2 regions of the Pectobacterium sp. HCp5_1 genome follow, and region 1 is predicted to be linked to the other one. Evidence: predicted binding sites of a transcription regulator. Region 1 holds the regulator's gene; the other holds the start of a gene.
The links. Region 1 encodes PurR, which represses purine synthesis genes. Its sites were predicted from a motif close to CANGCAAACGTTTGCNTG; they were not measured.
Positions count from the first base shown of each region.

Region 1 (3,587 bases):
CGCGGTAATCCTGTAGTTCAATGGTGACGTTCAGATCCTGACAACGTCGCTGCGCCAGCACCTGTTGTTCTCTGGAAATAGTGATGCCGTACACTGAAACGCCGTAGTGGCGTGCCGCGAATTCGGCCAGTCCGCCCCAGCCACAGCCGATATCCAGCAGCGTCATCCCTGATGTTAACTGGAGCTTTTCGCAGATCATGGCGAGTTTATCTTCCTGCGCCTGTTCCAGCGTCTGTGCCTGTTTCCAATAGGCGCAGGAGTATTGCATATAGGGATCCAGCATCAGGGTAAAGAGGTCGTTACCTAAATCGTAATGCGCTTTACCGACAACCTGAGCACGTTGGCGGGATTGTAAATTTGTGACGCGGGAGAGGGCGACGCGCGTCAGGTCGTGCAGACGGCGGGGCAGCCTGGCATCCAACCCCGCACGCAGGACGCGATGGGAAAACATATCCAGCCGTTCACACTCCCACCATTCATCCATGTAGCTTTCTCCCAGCCCCAGCGATCCCTCACGTAGGATGCGTTTAAAGAAATTGGGGTTGGTCACGCGGATGTCAAAAGGGCGAGTGCCGTTGATGGTGATATCCGCGCTGGCCAGCATGTCTTGCACGATGTGGAACCAGGGCGCGGTATTAGGATCCCATTCTTCTGTATAAGGTAAACCCATCATGTCTCCTTAACTTTATGTAAAAGTATCGTAAAACACATCAGGACAACACTTATCGCAGCCGAGGTATCGGCTGTCACCAGAGAAAATGAAACACGGTATTAAATTTAAAACTGCTTCAACCAGCATACAAGAGAATTGGCTGAAGCAGAGAGGAGAAGCAGTAGGAATAAGAAAATCGTCTGTACAGAATGGCTGCGGCTAGCGGCGATAGTCGAGGTAAGGGCCGTCTGCAACCGAGCGGCGTTCAATCAACGTCGGGTGCACTTCAATGACGTGTGCATCTTCCCGCTTACTGGTAATGCGATCCAGCAGCATCGCGAAAGCGGACTGACCCAGACGCTCCTTTGGCTGGTGGATGGTGGTCAGCGCAGGCGTAAAGAAACGCGCGTGGCGCACGTTGTCATAACCGATCACCGAAATATCCTGCGGCACACGCAGACCCAGTTCGTCAGCCGCACAGATAGCCCCCATCGCCATAATATCGCCGCCGCAGAATACGGCCGTTGGACGCTGTTTCTGTGCGAGGATCTGATGCATGGCTTTGTAGCCGGATTCCGGTTCGAAATCGCCCCGAACTACCCATTCGTCGCGTACGGTGATGTCGGCTTCCTTCAATGCTTTCAAAAAGCCGAGGTAGCGCCCGCTGCCGGTGTTGCGTTCTTGAGTGCCGGGGATGGCACCGATATCCCGATGGCCGCGTTCAATCAGGTAGCGACCTGCCATATAACCGCCTTCAAAGGCGTTATCGATAATCGTATCGGTAAAATCGCTGTGCATCTGTCCCCAGTCCATCACGACCATCGGAATGCTGCGATAATCTTCCAACATCGACAACAGCTCTGGTGGGTATTCAGCGCACATTACCAGCAGGCCATCGACGCGTTTTTGCGCCAGCATGGAAAGATAGGCGCGCTGTTTGCCGATGTCGTTATGCGAATTACACAGCACCAGCGTGTAGCCTTTGGCATAGCAGCTGTTTTCAACGGCTTCAATGATTTCGGCGAAATAGGGGGCTTCGCTGGATGTGGCCAGCAAACCGATAGATTTAGTGTGATTAACTTTGAGGCTGCGGGCGACGGCGCTGGGCGAATAGTGCAATTCTTTAATTGCCGCCCTGACGGCTGCCTTAGTCTCTTCGGCGACGAAACGTGTTTTATTGATCACGTGCGATACGGTTGTGGTGGAAACGCCAGCACGTTTTGCCACATCTTTAATCGTTGCCATCTAAAAATGACTCCTGAACTTACCTGTTACAGACGTAAGTATATTGTTAATCGTTTGCCTACGTTTAATGTTCTTCTTCTAAGCTAAAAAACAGGATTTCAGAAGGAGAATGCCGAATGTTATACCGAAGGGATCTGGGTTGACGTTTTTCGACTGATACGCAGCGCTTTCATAAACAGCGGATTGTGTCCGATTTATCATGAAAGTGAAAGGGCTAATTTATACTATTAGTGATGCATTCGTCCGAGATTTTTCGCTACAATTATGAAAGAATCGTAATAACCCTATTATTTGTGGCTTTTACTACCTAAACGGGTTTGGCTGTGAACGGTGGTGTCTTTTCAGATGAAGCTTTCAGATAAAATTCGTTCGTTAATAAGGAGTAATTCATGGATACAGATCTGAAGATGTCTTTGCTGACAACTGTTGGCTCGTTGGCTGTGATCATCGCGTTTAGTTTTATTGCGGTGCTGAACTAACCGAACGGTGCCTCTGGGCGGGTTAGGTATTCAGACACGTTGATGTTACATAAAACGTGTCTGAATCGCTTTATACCCGTCATATTTCAAGTTGCATGTGCGTTGGCTTCGTTCACTCACCCGAATCACTTACTTGAGTAAGTTCATCGGGATTCCTTCGCTTGCCGCCTTCCTGAAACTCGAATTATTTAGGGTATACCAGATATAACCTGTCTCTTAACGAATCGTCTGCGGTGTCACCACGCGACGTGCGCCAACGTAGTGTTCCTGCCAATAATCTTCACTCAGCTTGCTGATACGAATATCTGAGCCTGTACGCGGCGACTGAATAAATTTTCCTTCACCCAGATAAACCCCGACGTGATCGGCTGCGCCACGATTATTGATGCGGAAGAAGACCAGATCGCCACTTTCCAGCTCGCTCTTTTTAATCGGAGCGGCGTCACGCAGGTGATACATTTCGTTTGCGGTGCGTGGAATTTGGATCTTAACGACATCTTTGTAGGCGTAATAAACCAGTCCGCTACAGTCGAATCCGGTAAAGGGAGACGAACCGCCCCAGTGATAAGGCTTACCTATCTGGCTCATCAACTTATTCATTGCGGTCGTTTTGGCATGCTGATAGCGTTTTTTATGTGCTGCACTTAGCGCCATTCCTTTTTCTGTCGGCGCTGGATTTTTATCCGCTTTCCCCTTGAGTGCGCTCTTCTTCAGTCCGGTTTTGACTCTGGCTTGTGCGGTGGTTTGTTTCTCTTCTTCAGGCTTCAGCTTTTTAAGATTTTTTTTCACGAGCGCGGGCGTGCTGCTTTGCGTCCGTGACAGCTTTTTTTCTGTCACTTTGCTCGGGGTGCGGGATTTGGTTTTATTGCTGACGGCGGTAGGTTCTGGTTTTTTGCTTTTGATCGGCGTCGGTGACTTAGCATTACCCTTTGTTTGGCGGCTTTTCTTATTCGTTTCTACCACGGCGCTTTTCTTTGGCGCAGAATGCGGGGTATGCGGCGCAGCCTGAACGATGTTCAGGGATAGATTACTGAAAAATAATATAAAAAGGGTAATAAATAAGCGCATAATAACAGTGACCGAACATAATCCTTAACTCGCTCAATCTGCACAGTATTCCTGAAAACGGCGTCATAAAAAAGTGGGCATGGTCGCTTTATTCATACAGAATAGTGAAAAAACGTTAATAGTTATTTTTTCGATTGATTTAT
Region 1 covers NZ_JAUMIO010000004.1:209,934-213,520, forward strand. The annotation lists gene cfa (cyclopropane fatty acyl phospholipid synthase) at 1-670, opposite strand, end outside; gene purR (HTH-type transcriptional repressor PurR) at 872-1,897, opposite strand; gene Q3A88_RS05115 (YnhF family membrane protein) at 2,287-2,376, shown strand; gene Q3A88_RS05120 (C40 family peptidase) at 2,593-3,444, opposite strand.

Region 2 (3,587 bases), on a different contig from region 1:
CAAGCCGACACCGAGGTATTTGATTACATTCGACATGGGATCCCTTTCTCTCGTTTTTGAAACAGATAATCGTTTTAAACAGGTAATAACAGTATGGCACCCTATTCAGATAGCAAAAACAAGAATTTTGTTGTTGCAAACCGTTGTTAGTACCTGCGTTATTTTTACAAAACGATGAATGACTTGATGAGAAAAGGCGGCGCAAATGGCCGCCTGATTGGCATTAATGGGGGCTGCTGACGGAGTGATAGTCGGGTGTGCCTTTCTGCTCGCTCAGACGTTTGAGCACCATGTTCAGCATGACGCCGTACATCGGCAGGAAGAAGGCCAGGCTGATCAGTAACTTGAAGGCATAATCCACCATCGCGATTTCAACCCAGTTTGCCGCCATGAAGGCATCGGTGCTGCGGTAAAACGCAATGAAGAAAAAGGCCAGCGTATCGCTGAAATTACCAAACACGGTCGATACAGTCGGCGCTATCCACCACGCGCGTTTCTGACGCAGGCGGTTGAAGACGTGAACATCCAGAATCTGGCCGAGAACATAAGCCATGAAGCTGGCGCAGGCGATGCGCGCCACGACGATATTCACCTGACTTAATGCCTCGAACGACTGCCACGATCCCTGATAAAACAGGCTCGACACCAGATAGGAAATGACCAGAGCAGGCACCATCACGGTCAGAATGATACGACGCGCCAGCGGCGCACCGAAAACCCGTACCGTCAGGTCAGTTGCCAGAAAAATAAACGGGAAGGTAAACGCGCCCCAGGTGGTATGAAAACCGAAAATCAATACCGGGAGCTGGACCAGATAATTACTCGACGTAATGATCAGGACATGGAACAACGATAGCCAGATCAGCGCCGTAAGCCGCTGCTGGGGAGTAAAACGATACATAATGTGACCTTTTTGGTTATTGGGGTTAGGGAACCCAAGAGATAACGTGCAGATTTATGCTGCAACGCGGCGGCATAATACGCAATTGTTTCGCTAATGCAATGTGTTTTGCCAGGAAAAGATGGTTGTTTTCTGCGCAAACGTTGTCGTCGCTTGCGTCGGGAAATCCTCAGCGTAAACTAAGGCGGTTTTTTGATTCCTGTACTGAGAACGTTGATGACCGATCCCTTTACCAACCCGGATAAAACCCTTGATGCACAGGGACTGCGCTGCCCTGAACCTGTAATGATGGTGCGTAAGACGGTACGCCAGATGGAAACCGGGCAAACGCTGCTGATTATTGCCGACGATCCGGCCACCACCCGCGATATTCCCGGTTTTTGCGTGTTCATGGAGCATGAGCTTCTGGCACAGGAGACTGAACAGCTTCCCTATCGGTATCTGCTGCGCAAAGGGTAATACTCGTCATACTTCCAGCTGCGGGTGCGCGGCGTTGCACCGCGCACCGTAGACTACGATTAGTCCTGTTTTCTCAAGAGCCGCAACGCGTTAGCGGTGACCAGCGCGGTTGCGCCGGAATCCGCCAGCACGGCGAGCCACAGCCCGGTAATGCCCAGAATACTGGTGACCAGAAATACGGCTTTCAGCCCTAGTGCTATGGTAATGTTCTGGCGAATATTGCGCTGCGTCGCCCGCGACAGGCTAATCATCGCCGCCAGCCCGGTCAGGCGGCTGTGCGTTAAGGCTGCATCGGCCGTCTCCAGCGCCACATCCGTACCGCTTCCCATCGCAATCCCGATCGTTGCGGCTTTCATCGCCGGTGCGTCGTTGATGCCGTCGCCGACCATCGCCACGGGATGCTGCTGACTCAATTCGCTGACTGCCGTGACCTTATCGGCGGGGAGCAGGCTGGCGCGGTAATCGATCCCTAATGTCGCTGCAATCGCCGCCGCCGCGCGGGGATTATCGCCCGTAAGCATGACGCCACGAATCCCCAACTGCTGTAAGGCATCCAGCGCTTCACGCGCATCGTGACGTAGCGTATCGCTCAACGCCAGCACGCCGAGCAGGCTATCGTCCTCTTGCACCACCACGACGGTTTTTCCTTGGTTTTCCAGCGCCTCAACCCGCTGTAACCAGTCGGTATCAAGCAAGTCGGGTGCGACACGAGTCGGCGCGCTGACCTGAATCCGCTTGCCGCCAATCGTACCTTCCACGCCGACACCCGCCAGCGCTTTGCGGTTTTCCGCCATTGGCAGGAACGTGCTGCTGGATCGCGCATGCTGGACGATCGCTTTGGCAAGCGGATGGTGCGAACCGGACTCCACGGCGGCGGTGCGTGTCAGCAGCGCCGTTGCGCTCACGCCCGCGGCGGGCAATACGTCCGTTACCTGCGGTTTGCCTTCTGTCAGCGTGCCCGTTTTATCGAACGCGATAGTCTTTATGCTGCCCAGCGATTCCAGCGCCGCGCCGCCTTTAATCAGCGCTCCACGGCGCGTTGCAGCGGCCAGTCCAGACGTAATCGCCGCAGGCGTTGAGATCACCAGCGCACACGGACAGCCGATTAACAACAGCGTCAGGCCGCGATAAATCCACTCTTGCCACGGCTGCGCCAGCAACAACGGCGGCACCAGAATCACCAGCAGCGACAGCAGCATGATGGCTGGCGTGTAATAGCGGCTGAATTTATCGAGGAAGCGCTCTATCGGCGCACGGCGCTCTTCCGCTTCTTCTATCAGTTGCAGAATGCGGTCGATCGCGCTGTTACCCGGCTGTGACACCACGCGCAACTGCACAACCCGATCGACGCACAGGCTGCCTGCGGCAATTTTCTCACCGGGCGTACGTTCAACGGGAACCGATTCACCGGTCAGCGCGCTTTCATCAAAGCTGGCGTCGCTGTTCAAGAGTTCCGCATCGGCAGGGAGCCGTCCGCCGGGGGCGACTTCAATCACGTCACCGGGAACCAGACTGGCGACGGGAACGAGGCGGCGCTGCCCGTTGCCAACGACCGTGGCATCTTCGGGAAGCAGCGCCATCAGCGCCGTTACGCCCCGTCGCGCGCGGTTTGCCGCGTAAGATTCCAGATGTTCGCCCAGCATAAACAGCAGCAGGATGACGGTGGCTTCGGTGGTGGCGCCAATCAAGAGCGCCCCGATGGAAGCCACGCTCATCAGCGTTTCAATCGCGAAGGGTGTACCCGTACGAATGAGCTGCACCGTTTTCTTCAGTATCGGAATCAACCCGATAATGGTGGTCGCGATAAACGCGATCTGCCCGCCGCGCTCGCTTAGCAGGGAAAGTCCCCAGCTTGCAGCAGCCAGCAGAGTGAAAAGTATTAAGAAGCCATATTCATGCACGAAGCGACGTACGGTTGAGGTGTCGGGTGGCACGAGGGGGAGTGCGGTGTCCTGCAAGGTGAAGCCCGCTTGCTGAACGGCATGTTGAACCTGAAATCGAATATCGGTGTTGGCATCAACAACCAATTTTTCGGTGGCGAACAGCACTTTGGCCTGTTCAATTCCGGTGAGATTTTTTACTGCATTTTCGATTTTACGTGCGCAGCTGGGACAATCCATCCCGCTGATTTTCCAGCTGAAACGCTGGTGGGGTCGGGGCCTGTCGCTGTCTCCGCCGTCGGGGTCGTCTGAATCCGCGCTACCGCCGCTGTCTGACGACGACTGAT
Region 2 covers NZ_JAUMIO010000009.1:18,466-22,052, forward strand. The annotation lists gene Q3A88_RS08840 (DcrB family lipoprotein) at 1-36, opposite strand, end outside; gene Q3A88_RS08845 (7-cyano-7-deazaguanine/7-aminomethyl-7-deazaguanine transporter) at 224-901, opposite strand; gene tusA (sulfurtransferase TusA) at 1,118-1,360, shown strand; gene Q3A88_RS08855 (zinc/cadmium/mercury/lead-transporting ATPase) at 1,420-3,587, opposite strand, start outside.
Region 2: a site for PurR is predicted at 1,035-1,052, ahead of tusA (sulfurtransferase TusA). Genes of this name have one in related genera too.